Regions from separate parts of the Desulfocicer niacini genome, predicted to be linked through region 2. Evidence: predicted binding sites of a transcription regulator. Region 2 holds the regulator's gene; each other region holds the start of a gene.
What was found. The regulator sigma-54, encoded in region 2, starts transcription at its own class of promoters, with help from an activator protein. The targets are predictions, from matches to a motif close to TNTGGCACANTTTCTGCTNT.

Region 1 (7,620 bases), on a different contig from region 2:
TTCCCAGGGCATCACTTAGCTGCTTTGGATCCTTTAACCATTCATCCAGCATTGCCCGGGCCAGTTCATCAATTTCAAACCCCTGGTTTTCCGGCAGAGGAACCCCCTCAAAATAAAAGGAAAACACCTGGTCATAGAGGTCAAAATAACGCTCACTTTTGATAAGAATGGCCCGGGCGCAGGTGTAGAAGTCATCCAGGGAGTCCACAAGCCCCCGGTTCAATGCCCGTTGAAGCGTCAGAAATGAAGTGGGGGTAACGGGTATCCCGACTTCCTTTAACTTATAAAAAAAAGAGATAAACATTATATCTGCATCCCTGCCCCGTAAAAACGGGCCGCCCCGCTTGAAAAGCCGAGGCTTTGAAAAAGGTTTCCATCTCCAGCCGTAATGATACACTCCGGGCCTGGTCACAACATGGGCCATTCTCCTGATTTCTGGCAGCCCCATAAGACTTCAATAAAAGAGAATCAAAAGCCACATGCAAACAAAAACAGATTTTAAAAGAATCGACGTCTGGTGGAAAGGGACTGCACCTTTTCATAATCCGGGCTTTTTTTGAACAGTACCCCAAGAAAGGGCACAGCCCCCTTTACCAGATCCCTGGCCCGGAAATCCGGATCCGCATCCAGGGCTCGAATCCAGTTGATGAGCTCCCGGGTGGCCGGTTTTTTTTCAATCCCGTCCACATCCCGAAGGGTATAAAACGACGAAATGGCATGTTCTGCCAGGGTGGTATCAATGTCCGGAAAATGAACAGATATAATTTTGCGCATCATTTTAGGATCTGGAAAGGCAATGTGATGGAAATTGCACCGGCCCAGAAAAGGATCTGACAGATCTTTCTTGGCATTGGAGGTAATGATGATCACCGGCCGGTGCCGGGCCTGGACAGTGCGGTCAGTTTCTATGATATCAAACTGCATCTGATCCAGCACGTCCAGCATGTCGTCCTGGAAATCGGTGTCGGCCTTGTCGATCTCGTCTATGAGCAGCACAGTTCGCTTTTCTGCCATGAATGCCTGGCCGATCTTCCCCATTTTAATGTAGGCGTCAATGTCGCTCACATCCCGCTTGGAATCTCCGAACCGGCTGTCATTAAGTCGGGTGAGAGTATCGTACTGATAAAGGGCTTCAATGAGTTTCATGCTTGATTTTACATTAAGAACCATGAGGGGCATGCCAAGGCTCTCTGCAATGGCGTGGGCCAGCATGGTTTTACCGGTGCCGGGTTCGCCTTTAAGGAGCAGGGGCATTTCCAGGGCCATGGAAATATTCACGATGCCGGCAAGTTCGGGATCAAGGACATATTTATGGGCGCCTGAAAACTGCAATTTCTTTTCTCTGTTGGGTGTCATGGGAACTCCTGGTGTGGATTCGTGGGGTTATGGGTCTGTGTGTTTATTGTCTGATTGGTTTATGGTCATATTTTGTGGCAGGATAAAGCATCTTTCAATGGCACTCAAGGATTTTATTGTCTATTTGCTGTGGGAGCATCACATCTGCCCTTTATCATAATGGGCGTGGTCACAACATGGGCCACCCGTGACAGTTGGCTGCCCATGAGGTCAAAAAAGTTAAGCAGCCCCCTTCTCAGGAAGGACCAGATATTATGCCCCCCCTCCCAAGTTCTTTAAATGATTGACACCGAACACTCCGGATGCTATAAATTTTTGTTATACGTTATGATTTTATTTTGCTATATTTACAGGCTTCCAGGAGAGTGCTTGTGAATACCTGTCACAAAAAGTCTTTTTACTGTTTTTTCGTTTTCACATAGAATCTGATGAGGCACATCAGATACAGGAGTGCGCTATGATTGGTGGAATTGGTATGCCGGAGCTGATAATTATCCTTGTGATCATTCTTATTATTTTTGGTGCAGGGAAACTTCCAGAAATCGGTTCTGGCATTGGAAAGGGCATTAAAAATTTTAAAAAAGCCACAAAAGAAGTGGAGACCGAAGACAAAGAACCGGAAAAACTGGAGAACGACAAAAAATAATTACCAGAACATTCACTGTTCCCATCCATATAAAAACTTCATGAACTGCCCTGTCACGCAACACATGAAATCCACGTCGTCATAACATCAACGCGGAAAACTTGGGTTTAGTCACAATGGAGGCCACCTCCTAAGAGAATGTCGGGGAGGGCAGATATTTTGGGCGCATTCCCATTTTCCCGGCTTTTTTTTGTGCACCACCCACCGTCCTGTCTATCTGCCATCAGACAGGGTTGTCCAGGCAACGATTCAATCGTTATTGCCCGGCATATCCACAGCACAATTTTGCAATTTACCACGAAAAATGCATGACAAATTTGCAATAAAATTCTGCTGTCCCATGGTTCAAACCCCTGAATGCCCGCGTCATCGTCACCATATATCTCAGTGGCACCTTCTTTGCATGACAAATCACTAACCGAAAAACCATTACAGAGCAGCGGACGCCATGAAAAACAAGACAGACGCCAGCATACTGATCCAGAACCGGGATCAACTGATTAAAAATTTCCTAAACCAGAAAGAACCCCGGTTTCTGGAATCCTTTTCCAGAATTCTGGATGAATATTTTCAGTCCGCCCTTGGAAAAAGCAAAGCTGCAGCCGCCATGACGTTCCAGGGCAATCCCGTGGTCCTGGTGGCATTGGGTGGATATGGTCGCCAGGAGCAATGCGTCCATTCCGATGTGGACCTGCTACTGCTGTTTGAAAAAAAAGTACCCCGGGAGACAGAACAGCTTGTAAAAGAAATTTTATACCCCCTGTGGGACATCCACCTTGAAACCGGATACGCCATCAGGACAATTAAAGAGTGTCTTTCCATGGCCTGGAAGCAGTTTGATATCCTCACCACCATGCTCGATGTGCGGTTTATCTGCGGGTCATCCCCCATCTATTTTAAACTCAGAGAGCAATTTCGAAAAAAACTGTCCGCCCGATACCAGGAAAAAAGCCTTAACCGCCTCATTGACAACGGCAGACAACGCCATCGGGATTTTGGCGATTCCACCTACCTGCTGGAGCCCAATCTTAAATCCGGCCACGGCGGGTTAAGGGACTACCACACCCTGCTATGGTATGCACGCATCAAGGCAGATATTCGCTGCAGAAGGGATCTGGAACGCAATGGTTTTTTATCCCACGAAGAATATGAAACCCTTGAAGAAGCCCTGGCTTTTATCTGGAGCATCCGCAATCGGCTCCATTACATCACCGGCAGAAAATGTGATCAGCTTCATTTTGAACACCAGGTAGAGTTAGCAAAACTGCTTGGATTTAAAGGCAAATACCGTCACCAGGCAGTGGAAAACTTCATGGGCGAACTCCACGCCCGGATGGATTTTTTAAAAGAGACAAACCAGCGGGTCACTGAAACCATCTTACTGGACAAACGGGGAAAACGCTTCTCTTTTCCCGCCCGCTCCACCCACACCCGGGGAATTCAAATTCAGCGCCGACGTCTGGAATTTTCATCCATCAGTGACATCCCCAGAGATCCCCGACTGCTGTTGAAAATATTTGTGGAAAGCGGTAGATCAAAAACCCCCCTTTCCATTGAGTCCAGACGAATCGTTGGGGAATTTGTTCATCTGGTGGACGATAAATTCCGAAAAAATCCCTCCCACGTCAAAGACTTTGAGAAAATACTTGCCACATCCTTCTGGGAATTCAATGTACTCAACGTCATGCTAAGCACCGGCCTTCTGGTGAAATTCATTCCGGAGTTTTCCCGGCTTCTGCACAAAATTCAATACAATCAGTACCATCTTTTTCCCGTGGACAAGCACTCCATTCGATGTGTACAGGAAATCAACGGCCTTAAAAAAGATACCGAAGGCGACGACAAAAGTGCATTTTACCACGCCATCCACAAAGAGGTTCGAAACCGAAAAAACCTTTTGATGGCGGCCCTGCTCCACGACATCGGAAAAGGAGATCCGGCCCTGGAACACTCCCTCCGGGGAGCCGAAATTGCCGCAAAGATTCTCAAAAGATCTGGCTATACCCAGGCAAACATTGATGAAATCTGCTTTCTCATTGAAAATCACTTGTTTCTCATCAAGGCCGCCACCCGCCGGGATATCAGTGACGAGGAAACCATTATTCTTTGCGCCAAGCGTATCAACCGGGTGGGGCGACTGCGGATGCTATACCTTCTCACCGTGGCCGATTCCCGGGCCACCGGCCCCAAAGCCTGGAACGACTGGACGGAAAATTTACTCAAAGAACTGTTTCTGAAAATTCTTGGCATCCTGAAAAAAGGTGAGCTGGCCTCCCGGAAAGCCGTAAAAATCATACAAAAGAAAAAAACAGATGTACTGGCACTCAGGAAACCCTCATGGGATGAAACAGAGCTGACCCGGGCCCTGGATTCCATGGCCCACAGATATCTGCTCTACGTGCCCCCGGAAGAAATCATTGAACACCTTGACCTTCATAAAAAACTCGGTAATAATGATTTTTTGTGGACGGTTAAGAAAGAACCCGACACCGACATCCGAACCATTGCCATCTGCGGAAAAGACACCCCGGGGTTTTTCTTCAAACTGGCTGGTGTGTTTTTCCTGAACGGTCTCAACATCGTGGGTTCCCAGGCCTATGCCTGGGGTGACAATACGGCCCTTGATATTTTCAAGGTAATGCCCCCCCGGGATCGACTCTTTGAAACGGAAAAATGGGAAAAAGCAGAAAAAGACCTGCACCTTGCCATTGCGGACGACTGCTTTCTTGATCGATTAAAAAAGAAACTGCCTGAAACGCTGACCCTTTCATCGGGTCAGACTGCCAGACCTAACCGGGTGGAGATCGACAATGAGACCTCCAGTTTTTTCACCATAATTGAAGTATTCACCTATGATTTTCCTGGCCTTTTGTTTGCCATTACCCATGTCCTTTACCTCCAGGGCATTGATGTGAGAATTGCCATGGCAGCCACCAAGGTGGATCAGGTGGTGGATATATTTTATGTCAAGACCCTGCAAAATGAGAAACTATCAGACCCCCCGGATGTGGAAGCCACAAGACTTGCCATCCTCAATGCACTGCCACAAATTATTCTTGAAAAAGAACCCCGTTGAACGCCCCGCAAAGGCCGGCACAGGACAAGATCCCAAAAAAGGAGATACCAATGAAGAAAATAGAAGCTATTATCAAGCCCTTTAAACTGGATGATGTAAAAGAATCCCTGAATGAAATTGGTATTCAGGGAATGACCATCTCCGAGGTCAAAGGCTATGGCCGCCAGAAAGGCCACAAGGAAATTTACCGGGGGGCCGAATATGTGGTGGATTTTGTCCCCAAAATTAAAATTGAAATTCTTGTGGACAAGGAACGGGCAGAGGAGGTGGTGGAAACCATCTGCAAAGCCGCCAACACCGGAAAAATAGGTGACGGCAAAATTTTTGTGCTTCCCGTTGACCAGGTTATCCGGGTCCGAACCGGAGAACGCGGCACCGAGGCACTGTAACAATACCTTTATTGGGAATTGATCAAAACACCATCGTAAAAGCCCGACCTTACTGACCCAGTATAAACCCGAAGGCGCCGGTGGTGTTGTCAAGACCCATCATCGCAAGGAGATGAAAATGACACCGGAACAGATTATTTCCAGAATAAAGGATGAGAAGATCAGGGTTATTGATATCCGATACATGGATTTCCCCGGCACCTGGCAGCATTTCACCGTACCGGCATGTGAGGTCACGGAATCCTCATTTGAAGATGGATTCGGATTTGACGGATCCAGTATGCGGGCATGGCAAAACATTGACAACAGCGACATGGTGGTGGTGCCGGACCCCTCAACGGCAAAAATAGACCCCTTTTTTGAAGAACCCACCCTGGTACTTTTAGGGGACATAAAAGACCCCATCACCGGCGAACCCTACAGCCGTGACCCCCGCTATATTGCCCGCAAAACCGAACAATACATTAAAAGCACCGGCATCGGAGATACCATCTTTGTGGGACCGGAACCGGAATTTTTTATTTTCAACAATATCCGATTTGCCTCGGAAAACAATGCGGCTTTTTATGAAATTGATTCCGATGAGGGCATCTGGAATTCCGGCCGGGAAGAAATTCCCAACACCGGATACAAAATCCGCCACAAACAGGGGTACTTTCCGCTTCCCCCCGCAGATAAATACCAGGACATGCGAACGGAAATGATGCTCACCCTGGAAGACATGGGCATTGAAATGGAATGCCAGCACCACGAGGTGGCCACGGCGGGTCAGTCGGAAATCGACCTTAAATACAGCACCCTTCTAAATATGGGAGATACCCTTGCCTGGTTTAAGTATGTGCTTAAAAATGTTGCCGCAAAATATGATCACACCGTCACTTTCATGCCCAAACCCCTCTTTGAGGACAACGGAACAGGCATGCACACCCATCTGAGCATCTGGAAGGAAGGAAAGCCTCTGTTTGCCGGCAACAAGTATGCCGGTGTTTCCCAGGAAGCCCTGTGGGCCATCGGAGGGATCATCAAACACTGCAAAGCCCTTTGTGCCATCACCAACCCCACCACCAACTCGTATAAACGCCTGGTACCCGGCTTTGAAGCCCCTATCAACCTTGCCTACTCCAGCAGAAACCGCAGCGCCTCCATCCGGATTCCCATGTACTCCAGCGCTCCTGCGGCCAAACGCATTGAATTCAGAACCCCGGACCCCTCCTGCAACGGATATCTTGCCTTTTCCGCCATGACCATGGCTATGCTGGACGGTATTCAAAACAAGATTGATCCCGGTGATCCCATGGATAAAAACATCTATGACCTGCCCCCGGAGGAGCTGGCGGAAATGGCCTCGGCGCCAGGTTCCCTGGGAGAAGCCCTGGATGCCTTGGAAGCAGACCACGATTTTCTACTCAAAGGGGATGTTTTTACCAAAGATGTCATTGAAAAATGGATTAATTACAAACGGGAAAACGAGGTAACACCGCTGAACAGCCGGCCCCATCCCCATGAATTTTTCCTTTATTATGATATTTAGCAGCCTGTAAAAACGGGGTCAAGCTTGTCTTATGGGCGTTATGGGTCCGACCCCATGCATGCCGAAAATGGGCCACCTGTCTCAATTGGCGGACAAATGGGATCAGGCTTATGTTATTGTGCTTTTATCAACAGCCTATGTTAAAAAAAACAATTTAAGTAAAAGTATCAATAACGCAAGCCTGGCCCCTCCCCGGCATGGCCCATCTTATGACCAAACTTCCGAATTTTTCTGGGAATAACGCCCATAAGCCCAAGCCCGGCCCCTATAACCGACTTTCCCGGGGATGCATGCATCTTCATAAGGACCCCTTCTCCATGGCACCCCATGACAATAAATTTCATACCCAGCACGTTCTGCTACTCTCCTTTTCCCATTTCATCCATGATATCTACACAAGCTTTCTGGCCCCGGTACTGCCCCTGATCATTGAAAAGCTTTCCATCTCTCTGTCCCAGGCGGGATTATTATCCACCGTCATGCAGATACCGGCCCTGATGAACCCTTTCATAGGTGCTCTGGCCGACCGCAGGGGTCTTGCCCGATGGGCCATTATTCTGGCCCCCAGCTTGACTGCCATCCCCATGTGCCTCATTGGCATGGCATCTTCCTACTGGATGCT
Region 2 (7,620 bases):
TCCGATGCATAAAATGGGAATCAGACCGGCCTGTAAGGCGGCTTTTGTCTTCATTGAAATGTGCTCATCGGTTTCATGGAAGTATTGTCGACGTTCCGAGTGGCCGATGATGACATAGTCAGCACCGGCAGCTTTGATCATATCTGCGGAGACCTCACCTGTGAAGGCACCTTGTTTTTCATAAAACAGGTTCTGGGCGCCTGTTTTAACAGGGCTGCCTGCAAGGCACTGACTCACCAGGGGCAGGGAAAGGAAGGTGGGGGCGATCATGATATCAATATCTTTTACATCCCCGGCCAGCTGTGCCAGTTGGTCTGCACTGGCCACAGCCTCTGGTCCGGTTTTAAACATTTTCCAGTTTCCAGCGATCAATGGTTTTCTGCTCATGTAAATGGTTCCTTTGTTCTTTGTCACGCATGTTCATCTGGTTTTTTAAAAAATTCTGTGAAATCCACGGAGTTATTATGGAATATGTTTTTATTCCCGCCTAGTTTGATCACCTTTGAGGATGCCCGTGGCCTGGGAAATACTTCTTTTACCGTATTGTAAAATAATTTCAGTGGTTTCTATCAAGGGCTTCTCACCTCGGATATCCACGGCCTTCAGCAGGATGGGCAGGTTGACACCTGTCATCACCTCAACTTTTCCCTCTTCCAGAAAGGAATAGCTCAGATTGGAAGGGGTTCCGCCGAACATGTCTGTGAAAATAATGACGCCCTGGTCATCTCTCACTTTTTTAATGCCCTTTTTTATTTTTTTCAGCAGCAGGTCCGGATTTTCCTTGATGTCAATGGAGATGGACATGAGATTATCATATTTGGTACCCATGATAAATTCCACTGTCTCAATAAGGGCTTTTCCCAATCCGGCATGGGTAACCACAAGAAGGCCTGTCATATGTTTGTTATATCCCTGTTAATGTCTCTGTGTGTAATATTAACTGTATTATCTTTCTGGTGCAAATGCTCAAAGAGTTTTCTGGCAATGGCGACGCTTCTGTGTCGTCCCCCTGTGCACCCAATGGCAATGGTCAGGTAGGCCTTGCCCTCTTTTTGATATAGTGGAATCAGAAAATCCAGAAGGGAGATGGTTTTAGAAAGAAATTGTGCGGCTTCTTTCGTGGTCAGTATAAAGGCTCTCACCTCTTTAGATTCACCGTCAAGATGTTTCAAATCCGGATCGAAATAGGGGTTTTTCAAAAACCGCATATCAAAAATCGTGTCCGCTTCCCTGGGTAGCCCATATTTAAAGCCAAAGGAAAGGATATGGATTTTGATCCTGGATTTTATGGAATTGCCTTCCTGGGCCATCTGTGTGATTTTGGCCTTGAGCTGATGAACATTCAGGCTTGTGGTGTCAATGATGCGGTCGGCGGTACTTCTGATGGTGAGCATCTTTTCTTTTTCTGAGCGGATGCTGGTGATGAGGCTTTTGTCATGATCCAGCGGATGGTGACGACGGGTCTGGCTGTATCGAGTCACCAGCACGTCTTCATCGGTCTCCAGGAAGATGGTTTCCGGATGAAATCCGCTTTCACGAAGTTCTTCCATGATACCTGTGTAGTGGGTAAGAAAATTGTTGGCCCGCATGTCCATGACAAAGGCCAATCCGTTGAGTGCCGAAGCTTTCTGGACGGGCAGTTCCAGAAATTTAGGCAAAAGCGCCATGGGCATGTTATCAACGCAGTAAAATCCTGCATCCTCCAGTGCTGCCATGACGGTGCTTTTACCTGAGCCGGAAAGGCCGGTGATAATGTATATTTTTATGTTTTTCACGCCTTTTCTCCCGGAATGGGGGTCGGTGGTTTACCCGCGTGATGTCTGTGATGAAGATCTGGCCGGGCAAAAGATATGGTTTGAAGACTTCTGCCCGGCTTTTATCGTACAATGTTGTCAGAATTCGTCATCCACACCATGGATGACATCAACAATGTCATCCACGGACTGGGATTTCATTAAACAATCCTTGAAATCACTTTGTTTCAGTAGACGGGAAATCTGTGCCAGTACTTTCAGGTGGCTGCCGGTGGAATTCTCCGGTGTAATCAGTAGAAAAAAAATGTGAACCGGTTTGTTGTCCAGGGAGTCAAAATCCACACCGCCACGACTGAGTCCAAATCCCACCACTATGGAATCAATGGCTTTGAGTTTTCCGTGGGGAATGCCGATCCCTCCCCCGATTCCCGTACTGCCAAGCTGCTCCCTCTCCAGCAATACCTTTAATATACTATGACTGTCGGTATGTGCCATGTCGGATACTGCAGCTGCGAGTTCCTCCAGTACGCCTTTTTTGTCATTTGATTTCAGATCGGCAATAATGGCTGATCTGTGAAGAATCTCTGATATTTTCATGTAAAGTTACACCTGAAGTATATAAACAATTAGTTGCGGGGCTGTATTAGTCCCAGGTTTCCATCATTGCGTCGATAAATTACATTTACGCGTTCTGTCCGGGCATTGCTGAACACAAAGAAATTATCATCTCCCGCCGTGAACTGGACCACTGCATCATCCACATCCATGGGTTTTACATTGATGGATTCCACCACCACCTCCGGCCCTGAAACAACTTCCGGTGAAGGAGTGGCAGCTTCAGTATCTGGTATAGCCGGACTGAGAAAGGCAATTTCTTCATCTTTAATACTTTGTTTGTTGCCGGACATGTGCTGTCTGCTTTTTTCTTTGCTCTTTTTGATCTGTCCCCGCAGTTTATCCACTAGGGTATCAATGGAAGAATACATATTTTCAGATGATTCTCTGGCATGGAGTTTCATACGATCACAGATCAGGGTTATTTCAGCAATATGTCTGATTTTTTCAACGGAAAGGACCACATTTGCCTCTGCGGGGCTTTCCAGCATCTTGTCAAAGCGATCCATCTTTTTCTGAACATAGGACTTTAAAGCATCGGAAGGATCAATTCGTTTGAAAGTTACGGCTGTCTGCATAGTGTTACCTCCCTAAAATTGTTTTCGTTTGCTGGATGGAAGAATGCAAAGCATTTCCCTGTATTTTGCCACGGTTCTTCTGGCAATTTCAATGTTGTCCTTTTCCAGTAATTCTGCCAGTTTTTTATCGCTCAACGGGTGCTGTGGATCTTCCGCCGCCACAAGGTCTCTGATTTTTTCCTTGACACTTTCAGAGGCCATGGCCGCACCGTTGGTGCGTTTGATGGAGCTGTTAAAAAAATATTTCAGTTCAAACATCCCCTGGGGGGTGTAGGCATACTTGTTGGTGGTTACACGGCTGATGGTGGATTCGTGCATTTCAATGTCTTCGGCAACATCTTTTAAGATCATGGGTTTAAGATAAGAAACCCCCTTGTCAAAGAAATCCCTTTGGAACTTGATAATGCTTTCCATCACGGCATAGATGGTTTTCTGGCGTTGGTGGATGCTTTTTATCAGCCAAGATGCCGCCTGCATTTTTTCATGGAGATAGGCCTTGGCATCCTTGGGTATTTCTGTGCCGTTGGAGATGGAATCCTTGTAATAGCGGTTGATTTTAAGCTTGGGAAGTCCGTCATCGTTCATGACGATCTTGTAATCATCTCCGTCCTTGTACACATAAATGTCCGGCAGTATATAATGGGGCTCCTCCGAGGAGAATTCCCGGCCGGGCTTGGGTTCCAGGTATTTAATAACATTGACGCAGGAGATGACATTGTCAATGGAGATGTTCAGGGCATTGGCAATTTTCTTGTAGTTTTTATTTTCAAGGTTCTTGATGTGCTCTGAAATAATCCGTTCAAGGATGGGGTTGGTGATTCCCAGTCGTTTGACCTGGATGAGCAGGGCTTCTTTGAGATCCCGGGCGCACACGCCGGGAGGATCAAAGGTTTGCATGGTTTTAAGAAGGGTTTCAACGGCTTCCATTTCAAAATTACCTGTCTGGGCAATTTCTTCAAGGGGAGCACAAAGATAGCCGTCAATGTTAAGGTTGCCAATGATCAGGCTGCCGATCTGCTCTTCCATGGGGGTCGGGCCATTCATGAGAAGCTGCCATTGCAGATGTGCCTCCAGGGTTGTTTTCTGGCTGGTGAATGCCTCGTAGTTGGGGGCCTCTTGATGATCTCTTTCCGTGTGAACGCGACCGGTGGAGTTATATTCATTGATATAACTTTCCCAGTCAATGTCATCGCGGACCTTTTCATCAATGGTGACCTCTTTCATGGGTTCTTCCTGGGCCGGGGACGCTTCTTCCTTGTCCGTCCGTTCGGTCTCTTCGGGCAGTTCTGCCACCACTTCCTCAAGGGCCGGGTTTTCTTCCATTTCCTGCTGTATCATGCCCGCAAGTTCCAGGCGGGACAGTTGAAGCAGTTTAATGGCCTGCTGCAACTGGGGGGTCATCACCAGCTGCTGCGTCAAAGTTAGATTTTGTTGGAGTCCAAGTGCCATATCACAGTTTAAAGTCATCTCCCAGATAGATTTTACGTGCTAACTTGCTTGAGGTGATTTTTTCAGGGGAACCTGATTCAATCACACTTCCCTCATTCATGATATAAGCGGTGTTGCAGACACACAAAGTTTCCCGCACATTGTGGTCGGAAATCAAAATGCCGATGCCTTTTTTTGTCAACTGCACAATGATCTGCTGAATGTCGGCCACAGCCAAGGGGTCAATGCCGGCAAATGGTTCGTCCAGAAGGATAAAAAGTGGGTCTGTGGACAGTACCCTTGCGATTTCAAGCCTTCTACGTTCTCCACCGGACAGTACACTTGCCTTCTGTTCAGCCAGATTTAAAATTCCCAGCTCCTTCATTAGGCCCTCTGCCTTTCCGGTAATATTTATCGGGGGATCGGGCAGGACCTCCAGTACCGCAGTAATGTTTTGTTTAACGGTGAGTTTTCGAAATATGGACGGTTCCTGGGGAAGATACCCGATTCCGTTTCTTGCCCTCATATACATTGGATAGTCTGTAATTTCTTCCCGGTCAAGGAAAACCTTGCCTTCATCCGGTTTAATCAGGCCCACTGCCATGTAAAATGTGGTGGTTTTTCCGGCTCCGTTGGGACCCAGCAGCCCTGTTACCTCACCGTGCTTCACGCATATGTTGACATCTTTAACAACGGTTCTTCCCTTATAAATTTTCACCAGGTGATTTAATGTCAGCTCGGGCATGTTTATTTTTTTCCCGGTCCCTTGGAGGTTGAGTCTGCATCAGCGGAATTAAAGAATGCTTCCACTCGATTTGTGCCCTCACTTTCCACCACCACCCGGCGGGTGTCCTGGTACAGGGTTATTTTTTTACCTGTTACACGGCTGCCGGCAGATATCACCGTGGGTGCGTTGCCGGTTAAAATGATGGTTTGCTCCTCGGGAGTGTAAACGGCTTTGTCCGCCGTTGCTTTTCCATCATTCTGGACCATCTGGACATTTCCCGAGGCAATGAGCTGCTTGATATTGTCAGCACCCGGTGCGGTGGTGTCGGTGGTTTTCCGGTCTTTTTTTTCTGCCTCGGAATAAAGTATCACCTTGACATGATCGGCATGTATGGTGACGTCCAGTCGGGTTGCCACCACATTTCCTTTGAATTCCACCTGGGAATTTGCCTCATCAAATATCATGCTGTCTGAGGTGATGCGAACCTTTTCCTGTCGGGCATCTGTTGTTTTGTCTGCGGCCTGGAGCAGGCAATGGAACTCCGGAAGCATTAACATGGTAATAAGGCCCAGCGCAGTGAAAAATAAGGGTTTGATTTTTATCATTTATAAGCCCTTTGAGTGGATGATGTATTTGTGGTGTTAAGGCAAAATCATAGAACTTATGACGGACGAGTATCTGTCAGGACATGCCCGGTATATCAAAAAATTATGTTAATTAAAATCTTCGGCCACGGGCTGGAAGAATCCTTTAAAATCACCTGTGAGTCGGACCACATGGGTGTTTAAGTCCAGGGTGAGTTCGTTGGCTGTCATTTCTGCCCGGGGACTGGTTAAAACCACAGGATTCAATGAGTAGATTATATGTCTTTTCTTCTCATATTGCAACCGGTCTGTTTTAAGAACGTGTTCTTGATGGCGCACCACCACGGTGTCGGAAAATGTCATGTCGTGCTTTTCCGTGTCCAGGGTACCGGCCCGGGAAGTCAGATGAATTTCATCCCCCCCGGCAAGAAAGAAATGAACTGAAACATCGGTGAGAACGGCCAGGTGCTCCTGCCTTAATATTCTGGCGGAGGCGGCTTCAAGGCTCCATTCCTTGATGCCGTTTCGGGTGGATGTCTGGCGCATGACACCAAGGGAAACAAGGGTCTTGGAATCAATGTCGATGTTTTGTATCACCGGTGCCGTTTGGGTGATGCGGTTAACCACGTATAAAGACAAAAGGGCCACCACAACGCATGCCATGAAGACTGCAAGTATTAACAAAAACCTGTTTCTGTCCTTCAGGCCTGATTTCATTTCAGAAAGCCCTGGACGGTTTTCAACCACAGTCCCTTGGCCTTTAGTATCTTTTCACACACTTCCCGGACGGCCCCTCGCCCGCCCTTGCCGCTGGTGGTGTAATGGGCAAGGGAAATAACCTCAATGGGGGCATCTGCCACGGTGATAAAATGGTCCACGGCATGATAAACGGCAAGGTCCGGCAGATCATCGCCCATGAACGCAGTGGCTGCAGCTGGGATGCCTGTCTTTTCAATGATGGTTTGAAACGCCGTTAATTTGTTTTTAACGCCTTGGTAAAGTATTTCAATTCCCAGATCCCGGCATCGCATCACAAGGGCATCGGATTTTCTACCGGTGATGATGCCCACCTTCACCCCGGCTTTCATGAGCAGACGCAACCCAAGGCCGTCGCGGACATTAAAGGTTTTGATTTCCGCCCCTGTATCGGAATAGGTGATACTGCCATCGGTCAAAACTCCGTCCACATCCAGTAACAGCAGCTGGATATCAGCCATTTTGTTGGTCTGTGTCATTGCATTGCCCTTTTGATTTTAATGAGGGTGGATAAGAGGGTTTCCATTTCATGGAGGGGGATGGAATTGGGACCATCGCAAAGTGCTTTATCCGGATCTGGGTGTGTTTCTATGAAAAGCCCGTCGGCCCCGGCGGCCATGGCTGCCCGGGCCAGCATGGGGGCATATTGCCGTTCGCCGGCAGATGCATTTCCGCTGCCCCCCGGCAATTGGACACTGTGGGTGGCATCAAAAATAACGGGAACCCCCATTTGTTTTATAATGGCCACGGATCGGAAATCCACCACCAGGTTATTGTAACCAAAACTTGTGCCTCTTTCGGTGATGCTCACCTGCCGGCATCCGGCGGATTTTGCTTTTTCAATGATGTTCATACAATCCCAGGGGGCCAGGAACTGTCCTTTTTTGATGTTGACAGGTTTTCCGGTGCGGGCCGCCGCCACAATAAGATCTGTTTGGCGGCATAAAAAGGCTGGTATCTGGAGAAAATCAAGCACCCGGGCGGCCTGTTGTGCCTGTTCGGGCAGATGAATGTCGGAAATGATTTTTAGACCCAGATCCTGTTTTATTTTGTCCAGGATTTCAAGGCCTTTGTCCATGCCGGGCCCCCGAAACGCATCAAAAGCGGTGCGGTTGGCCTTGTCAAAGGAGGCTTTGAAGATAAGGGGGATGCCAAGTCGTTTTGTGAGATCCTGAAGG
Region 3 (7,620 bases), on a different contig from region 2:
TGAGCAGTCGATCTTCCGGGATGAGAGAAATCAGTTGCCTTAGAAGCGCCCCGCGCTGTTGAAGGGTGACAATGCCGGTGACGCCGATGTGATATCCCAGGTCAAGATACTTAAACATCTCCTCCCGGGTCCCGCTGAAACAGTGGACCACCCCCCGACGTCTCTGATTGTCCATATCTGTGAGGATTTCAAGCAGTCTCCCTCCGGAATCCCGTTCGTGGAATATCATGGGAAGTTCCAGTGCATCGGCGGCCTCAATTTGACGGATGAACCATTTCTCCTGGACATCCATGGGCGAATGCATGCGGTTGAAATCAAGTCCGGTTTCCCCCCATGCTTTTACCTTTTTATGGGTCGCAAGGGACGTAAGTTCTGCCATTACATCCTCGGAGCAATGCTTTACGTCATGGGGATGGACTCCCACGGAGGTGAAGATGTGTGGGTGTTTTTCCACCATTTTTATGGCTTTTTTAGATGTCGCAAGGTCGACACCCGCCACCATGATGGCTTTTACCCCTGCTTCCCTTGCTCTTTGAAGTGTCTCTGGAAAATCATTCTGAAAACTTATATCATCTATGTGTGCATGGCTGTCAAATAGCCGCATTCCTGTCCCCCCGTTGTGTGTATGTTTTTTTGGGATTTAATGCCTTGCCTGAAACGTCAGAACAAAGGACAAAGACTGTACAAAAAAATCTTCAAGGGATCAAGGAAAAAGTCGGATGAAAGAAGATAAGCCCGGCAGGGCAGGGGAAAATCCAGACAGGCCGGAAGAAAAGCGGGCCGGGGGAAGCCCGCTTTTCTTCATGGGTGGATTTGATGCCTACAACTCCATCCAAAAATCAACCTCTTTATGTTTTCTGTGCACAGGGTTCATGCCCGGGGATTAAACCTTATTCGGTGGTGGGTATTGCCTCATCGCCGGAGGGTAGTTCCGGTGTTCCCTGCAGCAGAGGACAATTGGGTTTGGGGAAGCAGTGGGGGCGGCCTTTTTTGGGACCATGGAATTTGCCCCTGCCTTCAAATCTTCCCATTCCTTTTCCCATGCCGTGGAACATCATGGGAACCTGCAGTTTCGGTGCGATTGCCTTAACTTGCAGTGCAAACTCAACGCCCTTGGTCATCATGATTTTCTGGGCATCTGCAAGCTCCGCTGTGAGGGAATTTAGCTGATTCCGATCCGGTGAGGTGGTTTCCATGAGAATACGGATGGCTTCGTGGTTTGATACCATGACAACGCGCTGGGGGGCTGTTTCATCAACAAATTTTTGCCGCAGATCCATTATCTGGTTTTTCTGTTCCTGGGTCAGGGCTGCCCATTGCTGCCCGGGATTGTTCATAAAGCGTGGACAGTCATTGTTGCCCCGGTTTCTTTTGCCATTGCTGATGCCGGCAAATGCGAAGCTGGTGAGGGTCATAAGGGTGACGACGATGGCTGTGAAGATCAATGCCTGCTTTTTCATGGGATATCTCCTTGTAATTATGGTTTTAAAAAATTTTTTCAATCTCTGGCATTGGTATTGCTTTATTGTTTCCAATGCCAATGAAGAGCTAAAGTTGAGTCGTTATCTTACGGGAAAAAATATTTTTTCTTCTGGTGATTGTTAAAGCAAATGGCGTGCCAGGTTTGTTTTTTTTGTTCCAGAAGGCTTGAAAAAATAAAAATTGATTAACATCTAAAGATGTCGTGCCAGGTGTGTCAATGGGGCCGAGTCTGTTTTGTTGCCTTGTTATAAGTGTTTGTATTTAATTAAAAAGAGAAGCGGGGCGGACGGTGTCGAAAACTTGATTTCGTCCAAATCGGTCCATGGTGGTCCAATACCCAAAACATGGAACATACATCGAAGGACCCTCGGTTGGCTCTGGGGGGGGTAAATTAAATCCATTTGGATACTTATTACCCATTTTAATATATCCAATAGCGTAAAAAATATCCAATTTACCCGCGGATGAACAATCGGAGGCTTGGAGTTTGGTCGCAAGCGCTGCCATTCTGGGCTGGGGTCTGGCTTGTGTTACTGATACTTTTGTTGAAATATGCCTTGGAACATAGATAGTTATCAAAAACACAATAACGCAAACCAGCTCCTGTTGGGCCTTCAATTGCGCTGGGTGCCAGATAATATGATTCAGTCCAGGGCCTGATCATTGAGTAACAGGAAGGAATGATGTTAAAATTAAAAAAAATAAAGGGGGTGCCCGGACTTTCCCCTCTGGTGATCATCGGTATATTTGCCATACTGGTTCCTATTTTTGTATTGATGACCATTGACAATATCCGGGAGCAGAACGGCAGGATAAAGGAAAAGCTCACCGGGAAGGGGCTGCTGTTGATCCGGGCCTTTGAGGCGGGTACCAGAACCGGAATGATCACCACCCGGTGGGGGGGGAAGCGCGTGCAGCGCCTGCTTGCCGAAACGGCGGAGCAGCCGGAGATCGAATACATGATGATCACCGACCGCAGGGGCCTTATCCTTGCCCACAGCGATGAGAATCAAGTGGGAAAGCGTTATGAAGGGATGCCCGACATGGTATTTGAACAAGGGCTTTCTCCGCTGTTTCATCGGGAGGTTATTTCCCCCGGGGGAGTGAAGGTTTTTGAGGTGTATAAGGAGTTTACCCCGGCTCGGAGACACTTTAGATCGGAAAAGCATCCCCCGCCCCCGGGATGCGCCTTTGATGTAAAGGGGAATGCCTGGCGGTGCCCGCCTTCGCCATCCATGGATGATGTCCGGAAACAACATGCTTCCCGGTCTCCTGATAAAGATTGGTTTCAATCCCATTTTTCACCGGATGACGGTGGGGCGGACAGCCGTGAGCAGGTGATCTTTGCGGCCATAAACATGAAGGAAATTGAGCAGATCAAGCAACGAGCGGTGACCCATGCGATTTTCATGGGGTGCCTGTTTCTTGCGTTGGGAGTGGTGGGGGTGGTGTGTGTGGTGGCACTGCAGGGATACCGATCCGCCAGAAGTTCCCTTTCCAGGATCAAGGCGTTTTCCGATGATGTCATCGCTAACATGCCGGCAGGGCTTATAACCGTGAACATAGAAATGGAAATCACTTCCAGTAATGGGGCTGCCCTGGAAATTCTGGGCTATGAAAAACATACTTCTCCCATGCGCCTGCCTCCTGAGATGAAAGCCCTGGTGGACAAGATCAAGGGATCTCCTCCCAAGGTGGCCGGGGAGATTGGCTGCACCGTTCATGGAGATCATCAGCTGCTGCTGGACGTTACTGTGTCATCCATTTTAAGTGAAGGGGAAAATTTATCGGGTTATCTGTTTCTTTTTCATGATTTAACACAGTTTAAAGCCATGAAGGACGAAGTGGACCGGAACCGCCGTCTTGCCGCGGTGGGAAAACTTGCCGCCGGCGTGGCCCATGAAATCAGAAATCCCTTGAGTTCCATAAAGGGCTTCGCCACCTGGTTTCTTGAACGTTATGAACAGATTCCCGAAGACCGGGAGGTGGCAGGCATCATGATACAGGAGGTGGAGCGTCTGAACCGGGCTGTAACCCAGCTCCTGGAATTTGCCAGGCCCATGCCGGTGGTTAAAAAACGGGTGAAGCTTTCTGACATAATTGATCATTCTCTGCGTCTGATTGCACCGGATGTGAAAAAACAGCAGATTCAGCTGAAAACTTGTCTTGACACAGGTGTGGTATGGCTGCACACCGATCCAGACAGGCTCAATCAGATTTTGTTGAATCTTTATTTGAATGCCCTCCAGGCCATGGAGACCATGGGCCGTCTTTGTGTCACGGTGACGGATGGTCGTCAACGGGGGGCCGTTGTCATTGAGGTGGCAGATACCGGACGGGGTATCCCCCAGGGGGATGTGGATAAAATTTTTGATCCCTATTTTACTACCCGATCCGATGGTACCGGCCTGGGCCTTGCCATGGTATATCGTTCACTGGAGGCCCTTGGCGGGGCTATCCGGGTGGAAAGCACACCCGGTTCCGGTACACGTTTTTTTATTGAGCTGCATGATGTTATATAACAATGGCGTCGACGGTCCGGGGCTGGATCGGATAGCCGTTGGGGGTTGCATAAGTTCATTTTCATGCTTTGTTGTGTCCGCCAGGACATGTGGGTTATACGAAATAGGGGCTTGATCACAACATGGGCCACCCGTAACAATTGATGGGCCAACGGGGTCAGGTTTGTGTTATTGTGATTTTGCCCATCGCATGTGTTTAAAGGCTACTTTAAACAAAAACGCCAATAACGTAAGCCTGACTACTCCCTAAAATGGCCCATGTTGTGGTCAAGCCCCGAAATGACAATAATTAATTTAAAATGTTTTTACGGTAAACACAGGGAATAAAGGCAGATATGAAAGAAAAAAAACGGGTACTGGTGGTGGATGATGATGCCGGGCACAGAAGCATGCTAAAAACCCTTCTCACCGGGTGGGGATACGACATTGCCCTGGCCGATGACGGTATGACAGGGGTGCAGATTGTCCAGGAGGAAACCTTTGACATTGTGCTCATGGACATGCGCATGGTCAAAATGTCGGGCATGGAGGCCCTTGGGGCCATTCACCGCCATAACCCCTCCCTGCCGGTGGTGATCATGACGGCCTATTCATCGGTGGAAACGGCGGTGGATGCCCTGAAACAGGGGGCCTGGGATTACCTGACCAAGCCCCTGGATTTTGAAAAATTAAAATTGACCATGGCCCGGATACTGGAAACCATTTACCTGAAACAGGAAAATGAGAGCCTGAAACAGCGTTTGGGAAAGGGGTTTCAGCGGGAGCGAATCATTGGGCGCAGTCCTGCCATGACTGCTTTGCTTGACACCGTTGAGATGGTGGCCTCTTCCGATGCCAGTATTCTTATCACAGGCCCGTCCGGCACCGGCAAGGAACTCATTGCCGGGGCAGTTCATTATAACAGTCCCAGAAAAAATGCCCCTTTTGTGCGTATTAACTGCGCAGCCATAACGGAAAGCCTACTGGAATCTGAGCTATTCGGTCATGAGCGTGGAGCCTTTACCGGGGCGGAACGTCAGCGAAAGGGCAAGTTCCGGGAGGCCCACGGAGGCAGTATTCTGCTCGATGAAATCGGTGAGATGAACCTTGCCATGCAGGTGAAGCTTTTGCGGGTTCTCCAGGAAAAGGAAGTCACCCCTGTGGGAGGAGATAAAAGTATCAAGGTGGATGTCCGGGTGATCGCCGCCACCAACAGGGACCCGGAACAAATGGTGGCCGATGGAACTTTTAGAGAGGATCTTTTTTTCAGGCTTAATGTGGTGGCTCTGTCCATTCCACCCTTGAGTGAACGTCAGGAGGACGTACCCGATCTGGCCCTATATTTTCTGCAGCGGTTTTCTGAAAAAAATCATCGGGATATCACAGGGTTTACCCCTGAGGCCATGGATGCCATGATCCGTTATGCCTGGCCGGGCAATGTAAGGGAGCTTATGAACTGTGTGGAACGTTGTGTGGTACTTGCCCGGTCTCAATATATCACCCTGGCCGATCTTCCCTTTGCCCCGGTGGATGAGGGTAAAACCGGAGAAGTTGGGCAAGCCGATATTTCAAGCGTCAGAGATATCCCCCTTTCGGAAGTGGAGCGAGAAGCCGTTCTGCAGACCCTGGACTCAGCGCAGGGAAACCGTAGTGAAGCCGCAAGGAGGCTGGGGATCACCAGAAAAACCCTGTTGAAAAAACTCAAGCAGTATGGACGGGCATAAGCTGAATTCAGTTGCTACATGAGCTGCTTTGGGAGCTGTAAATATATTCCTTCCATAAAATATGTTGCGATACATTGACAGGGAGGATTGAGTTCTCTAAGATATACTGACGTTACATGAGATCGGTATGTATAGTTTTAATGGATGGGGGATATAAAATAGAGGGGAAATCATCATGGCATCCAGGAAAAATAAAAGAGCGGTTGAACGGTTTGAACTTGAAATTCCGGTTCAACTGAAATTTGTGGGGGGGGAAACTGCTTCCCGGGGGACCATGAATCTTCGCAGCAAGGACATATCTTCCATTGGTGCTTTGGTTGATCCCAGTCCCGGTTTGGCAGTGGGAACGGTTATGGAACTTAATCTTGATATTCCGCTGGGATATCTGGGAGGGGTGGGAGGACGTCGTGCCCGGGTGTCGGTGCAGGGAAAAGTGGTGCGATGTAATGAAAGGGGGGCCGCTTTTTCCTTCCAGGGTGAAGCGGATTTCGCATATGAGACAGAAAAAGAAGAAAGCTGCCCCCTCCGCAATGTTCAGCTGACCCCCCGGGAACGGGAAATCCTGGAACAGATTGCCCACGGGGCTTCCAACCGCCAGATTGCCGAGGGGCTTTACATCAGCACACACACAGTAAAAACCCATCTGCACAATATTTTCCAGAAAATTGATGTCACCGGAAGGCTCCAGGCAGCCCTGTGGGCCGCTAAACATCTTCCCATGGAAACCGCTCCATCCATTTAAAGCAGTCGGGTGTCAGCCCCTGATTATCGTCTGTCCGGCCAGATGTTTTCCGACATTTCCGATAATTTATATTTCTGAATTTTACCGCTGGCGGTCATGGGATAGCCTTCCACAAAGGTGACATACCGGGGAATTTTGTGCCGGCTGATATTGCCCCTGCAGAAATCCTTTACATCGCTTTCTTCAATATCCACATCTTTTTTGCGAATGATAAAGGCTCCCACCTCTTCGCCATACTTCTGGCTGGGAACAGCAGCCACCTGAATGTCCTGGACCCCCTCCATGCGGTAAAGAAATTCTTCAATTTCCTTGGGATAGATATTTTCCCCCCCCCGGATGATCATGTCTTTATATCGACCGGTGATGGAAAGAAACCCCTCCTTGTCCATTACGCCCAGATCCCCGGAGTGAAGCCATCCGTCACTGTCAATGGCATCTGCAGTGGCCTGGGGATTATTATAATAGCCTTTCATGACGTTGTAGCCTCTGCAGCATACCTCTCCCTGGGCACCGGGGGGCAGGGTGGCACCGGTTTCCACATCGATGACCTTGACCTCAATGTGGGGCAGGGCCTGGCCCACGGTTTCCACCCGTTTTTGAAGGTCATCATGGATGCGGGTGTAGGTCATCACCGGAGAGCCTTCGGTGAGGCCATAACAGATGGTGATTTCGGACATGTTCATCTTTTCAATCACCTGTTTCATGATCTCCACGGGGCAGTTGGAGCCTGCCATGATGCCGGTTCTGAGGGTGGAAAAATTAAATTTGGAAAACAGGGGATGCTCCAGCAGAGCAATGAACATGGTGGGTACCCCATAAAGGGCGGTGCAGCCCTCCTGTTCCACAGATCCCATGACCAGAAGGGGATCAAATCCCTCAAGGATAACCATGGAGGTGCCATGGGTAACAGCGGCAAGTACCCCGAGTACACAGCCAAAGCAGTGAAACAGCGGCACGGGTAGACACAGGCGGTCTTTGTTGGAAAAATTCTGGTTTTCACCGATCCAGAACCCATTGTTGCCGATGTTGTAATGGGTTAGCATAACTCCCTTGGGAAATCCCGTGGTGCCAGAGGTATACTGCATGTTTACCACATCGTGGGGGGTTAAACTATCCTGTCTTTCTTGGTATTTTTCTGGGGAAATGATGGGGTGAAGCCCTCGGATTTCCG
Region 4 (7,620 bases), on a different contig from region 2:
TAGTGCTGTACTTAAATTGATGAATCAGCCCCATGCTGGCAACCGTCTGTCCCTTGAATCCTCTCAGCATCCTATTCCTGTAAAAAAGCAGGAAAAATACAACATCACCCGCTGGGCTGTGACAGGCACCCATGACCTGAAGATCAATACGGACTGCTGGAAAATTTTTAATAAGCTGATGGGGACAGCGGCAGACGAAGATAAATGGAAAGAGCTTTGCTACTTGTGGAGTAGTGATTTTCGCACACATATCACGCCCAAACGCTTAAACGCTTTCCATGAAAGACTGGAGAAGTTTAAGGCAAGCGTCGTGATCAGTAACAGTGTTTCCTCCCAGGGGATTCCTTTCAAAAAAACATTATCTGAGGTTTGCGTCACCACCGCAACCAATGGCCGGATTATTACTCTGGAAAATCATCATATCAAGCTTGAACTCAATTGTCGTCGGGGGCTGGCTGTTCAAGCCCTTCTCTTTAAGCAAATATGCTCAAAGCCGTTATGCGTGACTCTGCCCCACGGATATTATGACGATATAAGTATGGGGGCTGACTTTTACAGCGGTAATCTCATTCTGGAAACCCCCGGTAAACCCAAAATTACCGACCTGGAACCGCTCGAACCGGTGATTGAAAAGAATGAAAATGGAGTCGTCACTGTTTCAGGTATAATAAAGACCCCTGTGGGAAACATAATCAAACGTATTGTGGTTGACAATAATCAGGAAGGGGAGACATGCGTTATAATTTCCTATCAAATTCAATGGAAAAACAGGCCAATGGGGTCATTACGACTGGGAGTCATCACGTTGAATCCGGAAGCGTTTGATCCAGAGACATTATACTATGCCACACATAATGGCGGATTTGATCTGGAAAAATTTGCTCTGAGTGGTACGACTGTAAACCATGGTGTACCGGCATCTTTTCTGGTTTCGGCTAATGCCGCCTTGGGGGTAACAGGGGGGCTGGTCATTCTCGGAGATCAGAGCAAACAAATTCATATTGAAATTGATAAAACCAATAGTGCTGCCATCGGCATGATTACACATCGCCCAGTATCCCCCAATTATTTTTTCCGTCATATGTTTTCTCTGATGGAAATGGACGAGACAAGTGACAGGTACTATTTGGATCGTGAAGATAGCGCTAATGTCGACTTTGAATTTACAATAACAGCCAGGAAAGGTTCCTGTGATTAGTTGTTTGACACCATTTCTATTAAATCTTTTGCCGAAAGCCAGGACGAATTAATATCACTGGAATAGATAAAATTCTCAGCCATGGGTATACAATCGGTCATTGTACTGCTTTTGCATTCTGGGTGATTGGGTAAAACGATATAAAAATTTTTTGTCTTTACAGTACGTCGTCCTTCTTCCTCATTGATAAGCACTTCATGTATTTTCTCTCCCGCCCTGATGCCTATTTCACGTTGTTCACACCCCGGGGCAATCGCGTTGGCAAGGTCAGTGATGCGCATACTGGGAATTTGTGGAATGAAAATTTCACCGCCTTGCATGGCTTTCAGTCCATTTAAGACAAGTTCCACTGCCTGTTCAAGGGAGATCCAGAATCGTGTCATGCGTTTGTCGGTTATGGTAATATAGCCTTGGCTTTTTTGTCTCCGAAAGAGAGGGATCACACTTCCCCGGGAACCCAGCACATTTCCATACCTTACAAGACTAAAACGAGTGGGGCGATTACCTGAATAGGCATTGGCATGAATGAACAGTTTGTCCGAGCAGAGTTTGGTTGCCCCGTAAAGATTAACTGGGTTCACAGCCTTATCTGTACTCAAGGCCATGACATGGGGGACTTTGTTATCAAGGGCTGCTTCAATGATGTTTGTTGCCCCGAGAATGTTTGTTTTGACCGCCTCAAAGGGATTGTATTCGCAGGCTGGCACCTGCTTCATGGCCGCCGCATGGATAATTACATCAGCTTCCCGACAGGCTTCCTTTAGCCGATCTTTGTCCCTGACGTCCCCGATAAAAAAACGTAACCTGTTGTCTGGTATTTCTTCCTGAAGGTGAAATTGTTTTAATTCATCCCTGCTGTAAATTCTGATGGCATGAGGGTTGTGATTTGCCAGAGCCGTTTTTATAAATGCTTTGCCAAATGATCCGGTTCCACCTGTGAGAAGTATGGTCTTATTGTTCAGTGAAAAAATATCCGTTGCATGTGAACTCATTGGGGGCCTCATATTATGAAAAGCAACTAAAATTATTATATGAATTTTTGGTATCCTTTAAACGTATTTTATAGTCTTTAAGACCATTCCCCACTTTTGAAAATTTTCTTTAATCACAGTGTAAAATACTTTGAGGTTCAAAATATAAGGATGCCAAATCCTGCTAATGCAATAATGATGCTTAATCATGTCACAAAACAAAAATTGTGCAAATGTTTTTTTAATTTTTTGAAAAACAACATGTAATAAATAACTGGTTTGTTTGCAACTTCTTTCGGTTCAAATTGATTCTTACTGCTAAGTATAGGAAAATGAAATGTACCCTCTTCTTGAAATGATGCTCAGTGATATGGAAAAAGCCCCAACCTTGTATCAACCAACGCAATTTTGGAAACATGGCGTACAGAGCATACTGGATGATTTACGTTGCCATGGGGTTGAAAATTTCCGATCTTTGAACAGTGTGCTAAATTTTTTTGCTCCTAAATACGCGTTTCCGGATTATTATCAAAACACTGAAGCATATCTTCAGCAAAACAAACAATTCGTTGAAGATCGATTAGGGTATCGTTGGGGAGTTGCTGCAGAACAGTTTTTTTCAGGCCAACTACAGGCTCTTAGTGATTATAGAGTATATTTGGCGACATCAAAGGATAATCATCCTTATTTAGATAAAATAAGTGAAAGTGAGGTTGGGGCACCAGTGGAGCAATTCGTTTTTGAGGGAAGATATTTCAGCCGCTCTTTACTTAACTACCTGCTGGGAATTAATTATTTAAAAAGTTGCTTTGATCTTGAAAAAATAAACACCGTTCTTGAAATTGGAGGTGGTTATGGAACCCTCGGTGAAATTTTGCTGGGGGATGCGCGTAATCATTGTTTTTATATAAATGTTGACATTCCACCAACCAGTTTTGTGTCCACATTTTATTTAAAAAAACTATTTGGTGAAAACAATATTGGGGATTATTCAAGACTTAGAGATGAAAAAGGGTTGGATATTGGAGATTTGGCAGGCAGGTACAAAGGAATTGTAATTTGTCCTTGGCAATTTCCTAAGATTAGAGGTTCTGTTGATTTGTTTGTTAATTTTATTTCTTTTCAGGAGATGGAGCCCGAGGTGGTAGAAAATTATTTTATTCATGTGGATCGTCTATGCTCCAAATATATACTTCTGCGCAACCTAAGGGAAGGGAAGCCAACGGCTGAAAGAGAGGGTGGGCTGGGTGTAAAAATGCCGATTTTGGGGGATGATTATGATAGCCTTTTACCAAATTATCGATTGGTTGGGACAAACACAATTCCTTATGCTTATAAGACAGAGGATGGTTTTCATTCCGAACTGAGGGTTTACCAGAAAAAATAGACAACTCTTAAAAAAATAATTTAAGTTTTAACTGACAAGTGCCGAAATGTTGTTTAATGGAAAAAGAGAAATCGGGCAAAGGGAGGTGACCTGAAACATCGCCCATAGAAATTTCCATAAAATATTTATCTACTGGCAGGGAAGCCGGTAAAAACGAAATCAAAATTCACGGAGGAATTAAACATGGCACTTACAATTAACAGTAATATTACTTCTTTGAACGCACAAAGAAATTTAAACAATACCACTAATTCCCTTACCAAATCAATGGAAAGACTTTCATCTGGTCTTCGCATCAACAGCGCAAAAGACGACGCAGCAGGGCTCTCCATTGCCAATCGGATGACTTCCCAGGTACGAGGACTGGACCAGGCAGCTCGAAACGCCAATGACGGCATTTCTATGGCACAGACCGCAGAAGGAGCCATGCAGGAGGTAAGTAGCAACCTTCAGCGAATTCGTGAGCTGGCCGTACAGGCAGCAAGTGATTCCAACTCCGCAACTGATAGAGCGGCACTCAATGATGAGGTTACACAGTTGGTGGCAGAGATTAACCGAGTTGCTGAAACAACCACCTTTAATGGTACAAGTTTGCTGGATGGTTCTTTTGGAAGTAAAAATATCCAGGTGGGTGCTAACAATGGCGAAACCATTAGTATTTCAATGGTCAGTGTAAAAGCTGACTCACTTGGTGTGGGGTCGAATTCAAGTTACACAACTTCGGTTTCTGGTGCAGCAGTAACCGATGAATTGGCTGCTGGAGATTTAACAATTAATGGCTATGAGATCGGTGCTACCACTTCCGATGGTGTGTCATACACATCCGGTGCAGCAAGTGCAATCGCTGTAGCAAATGCAATTAATGCGCGAACTGGTGATACTGGTGTAACTGCTTCAATAGAAATAGCTACTGTTGAAGGAACTACATTGACTGCGGCTGATGATGCCATTGTAGCTGGAGATGTGCTGATTAATGGAGTTGACATTGGAGCTATTTCAGCAGCGGGATCAGGTGCAGCCATTGATCGTGGAGCAGATGTTGCCGCAGCCATTAATGCTATTTCAGATCAAACAGGGGTGACTGCAACATTTGATACTGAAACGGGTGCAGTCGATTTGGCTTCGATAGACGGTCGTAATATTACTGTAACTTTTGATTCTGCAAATGGTGTTTCGGGTGGAACAACAGGCATAACAGGTACTACTAGTGGGACATCAGTCACTTATTCTTCTGTAAATTTATCATCAAGCTCATCAGCGGGTATCACTATTGGTGGAAATAATGAAGATAATGCTGGTTTAGACGACTCAACTGGTTTCACAGAAGCCACAGCCACAGCGGGGGCAGGTGTTTCTTCCCTTGATCTGACCACCGCGTCTGGTGCAAATGATGCTATAGACATAGTGGATGCAGCCTTGGCAAATATTGATAGCGCCCGAGGTGATTTGGGAGCCATCCAGAATCGATTTGAATCTACCATATCCAACCTGCAAAATGTATCTGAAAATGTATCAGCTGCTCGATCACGAATTATGGATGCCGATTTTGCGGCAGAAACAGCAGCCATGACCAAGGCTCAGGTAATGCAGCAAGCCGGTACCGCCATGCTGGCCCAGGCCAATCAGCTGCCGCAGTCAGCACTCAGCCTGCTCCAGTAACTGCGTTATCTACTAAAATTTTTAATGGCAGATAATATTTAAAAAGATAGTTGTGTGCTAAGCAATAAAAAGGCCCCGGATTCATTTACGGGGCCTTTTTGTCTTTGATAGATAGATTTATAGGATCAGTTTTGAATTTTGTGCTTTACCGTTATCTTGTTCTATTCATTTTGTAAAAATTAAAATCGGCACATGCCTCTTGAGTCAGAGTCATGAGAAATTGTTTTGCTTTTTTTTTATTATTTTATAAACTTCCAGAGCTGCCTTCAACTGGCCATTTTCCCGATAGCAATCCCCAATTTTTTTCAAAAGGTTAATGTTATCCGGTAAAACCGTAGCCGCCTGCTCATAGGCCATGATGGCATCAGTGAATTCTCCTTCCGTTTGCAGCCTATCACCCAATTGTTCCCATATAACTACATGGGATGAATCTAACTCCACGGCTTTGTTCAGGTACTCAATTCCACTGGTAAAATCGTTAACACTAAAAAAAACTTCAGCTGCAGTTGCAAATTGATTGGGGTTTTCGGGGGAGTATTTAAAAGCAATCTCTAAATTGTATACAGCTCCATCCAAATCTTTTTGTGTAAAAAGAAGGATACTGTACATATGATAAAAATTAGCAATTATTTTATCTTCAAGAGTCGTGATAAGGTTTTTATTGTTATCGAATTCTGTGAGCCATACCAATAAGAGATCTTCAATCTTGTAGAGCGTATTTGTTTCTTTAGCGATTTCTATCATATTTAAATCACTTGCAGCCAATTTTTTGACTTCCAGTGCCAGTTGGGTGTGATTCCCGCAATGGCGAATACCTTTGAAAAGCATTTTTCTTGTTAGATGGGTATGGGATTCAATTTTATATTGATTGGATATATTAAGGTATTGAGTTCCCATTTTTTGACGAAAGTTATCCATAAGATTTATTGATAAAGAATCTCCAAGCCTTGAAAAATAAAATTCACTTTCTTTAAATCTGGATTGTGTGGATGCAATGGCACCTTTATAGAAAAAAAGTTCAGAATGATCAGGAGAAATAACCTCCAGACGTTTAAGTATGTGTTGTGCAAGAACGTACTTGTTATTTTCAAAATAATGTTTTGCTAATTTAAGCAGATTGTTTTCTGTATTTACTTGTTGTTGGATAGACTCTTGAAGAGATGTTTCTTTAAGTCTAAAATCAATAATATATTTCAACTCCTTTTTGAAAAGCGATAGTATTTCATTGCGTGCTGAATTCAAATTAATAAGTCTGTCCAGATTTCGGATAAAATTTGAAATAAAATTTCCTGCTCCCTTCCCAAGAGAGGATTTTACCTCATGTAGTTTCCTTTCACTCTCCTTTACGTCCGCCATGGATATTTCTTCCAGGATCTCCCATATTTGCATCTTCTCGCCGTAGTCCATTTTTTTTTCAAGCAATTCAGCATGCTCAATTTTTTTCTGAATATTTAAGGGAAGATCTTTGAGAGAACGGCAGGATCGGATTTTTATATTTGTTTTAAAACTCCTTCGTATTGTGCGGATGGTTTCATCGTATTTTAAAACGCTTTTGGATAAATTTTTGGTGATTTTTAATGTGCTTGCAATTTCATTGATTATTGTTTGAGAATGATTTGTTTTGTTTTTTTTCAGAGCTGCGTTAAAATGAGATGTAAAATCAATATTTTTCACGCAATATTGTTCTATGGCTGGTTTTAATGAACGTATTTCTGTACCGGCTATGTGTGCCCCACCTTCTGTGGCGTTGATATAGTGGATGTCGGGATGGGCGGCCATGATACTTTCAAAGTGGTTTATCATGGAAAGAAATGAACGGGTTGATGGGACTTTTTTATTGTCAATGCCATCTATCCAGATGGCATCAGGGTTTTTATCAAAAAAATCTTTTTCTGCACTTTCTGGGTTGCTTAGCACGACTCCGGCAGCATGGTCTTTGTAACCTGAATATGCCAGATCCTGGCCAACAAAGATAATGGGAGAACAACCCATAATGATAGCTGCAGTAAGGTTTAAATGTGCTGCTGTACCTGAACCTGATGTTAAAATTGTTCCGCCCATCATGGTGTTGATCCATTTTTCAATGGGTTTGCTTGAAAATGTCCAGAATATGTTGGTAGCAGGAAAAAATTGATGGACCTCAGGTGTGACGTAAGGGGCTGCTATTAAAGAGACCTCATTGGTCTGGGGTGCATAATCCGCAATTTTTTCGTAGTTAATTTGCTGTGGATCTATGGCTGTTAAAAAATGTGGTGTAACCTTATGGCTTAATAGAACGGGAAAGATAGAGTCAACTGCAATAATAATGGCCTTATCTTTAAGTGGTGGTAAAAGATGAATGTTTTTATCCAAGGACGGTCCGCCTGCAACAAGAATTGCAGGTATTCCATGAAAACACCCCTTCA

Region 1: a site for sigma-54 is predicted at 2,389-2,408, ahead of glnD ([protein-PII] uridylyltransferase). Genes of this name have one in related genera too.
Region 3: a site for sigma-54 is predicted at 1,604-1,623, ahead of ACYQ2M_RS04490 (Spy/CpxP family protein refolding chaperone). Genes of this name have one in related genera too.
Region 4: a site for sigma-54 is predicted at 2,385-2,404, ahead of pseB (UDP-N-acetylglucosamine 4,6-dehydratase (inverting)). Genes of this name have one in related genera too.

What each region holds. Positions count from the first base shown of each region.
Region 1 is NZ_BAAHYK010000006.1:89,094-96,713, forward strand. It holds gene ACYQ2M_RS04505 (vWA domain-containing protein) at 1-304, opposite strand, end outside; gene ACYQ2M_RS04510 (AAA family ATPase) at 499-1,356, opposite strand; gene tatA (twin-arginine translocase TatA/TatE family subunit) at 1,814-2,002, shown strand; gene glnD ([protein-PII] uridylyltransferase) at 2,451-5,078, shown strand; gene ACYQ2M_RS04525 (P-II family nitrogen regulator) at 5,129-5,467, shown strand; gene glnA (type I glutamate--ammonia ligase) at 5,586-6,998, shown strand; gene ACYQ2M_RS04535 (MFS transporter) at 7,316-7,620, shown strand, end outside.
Region 2 is NZ_BAAHYK010000022.1:16,006-23,625, reverse strand. It holds gene tpiA (triose-phosphate isomerase) at 1-387, opposite strand, end outside; gene ACYQ2M_RS13205 (PTS sugar transporter subunit IIA) at 478-897, opposite strand; gene rapZ (RNase adapter RapZ) at 894-1,775, opposite strand; gene ACYQ2M_RS13195 (PTS sugar transporter subunit IIA) at 1,893-2,351, opposite strand; gene hpf (ribosome hibernation-promoting factor, HPF/YfiA family) at 2,381-2,947, opposite strand; gene rpoN (RNA polymerase factor sigma-54) at 2,960-4,396, opposite strand; gene lptB (LPS export ABC transporter ATP-binding protein) at 4,398-5,120, opposite strand; gene ACYQ2M_RS13175 (LptA/OstA family protein) at 5,123-5,707, opposite strand; gene lptC (LPS export ABC transporter periplasmic protein LptC) at 5,816-6,370, opposite strand; gene ACYQ2M_RS13165 (KdsC family phosphatase) at 6,400-6,921, opposite strand; gene kdsA (3-deoxy-8-phosphooctulonate synthase) at 6,918-7,620, opposite strand, start outside.
Region 3 is NZ_BAAHYK010000006.1:80,260-87,879, reverse strand. It holds gene ACYQ2M_RS04500 (TatD family hydrolase) at 1-604, opposite strand, end outside; gene ACYQ2M_RS04495 (hypothetical protein) at 720-887, shown strand; gene ACYQ2M_RS04490 (Spy/CpxP family protein refolding chaperone) at 891-1,460, opposite strand; gene ACYQ2M_RS04485 (ATP-binding protein) at 2,163-4,004, shown strand; gene ACYQ2M_RS04480 (sigma-54-dependent transcriptional regulator) at 4,340-5,707, shown strand; gene ACYQ2M_RS04475 (LuxR C-terminal-related transcriptional regulator) at 5,883-6,449, shown strand; gene ACYQ2M_RS04470 (AMP-binding protein) at 6,473-7,620, opposite strand, start outside.
Region 4 is NZ_BAAHYK010000023.1:89,198-96,817, reverse strand. It holds gene ACYQ2M_RS13895 (hypothetical protein) at 1-1,198, shown strand, start outside; gene pseB (UDP-N-acetylglucosamine 4,6-dehydratase (inverting)) at 1,195-2,190, opposite strand; gene ACYQ2M_RS13885 (putative sugar O-methyltransferase) at 2,507-3,556, shown strand; gene ACYQ2M_RS13880 (flagellin) at 3,740-5,215, shown strand; gene ACYQ2M_RS13875 (6-hydroxymethylpterin diphosphokinase MptE-like protein) at 5,426-7,620, opposite strand, start outside.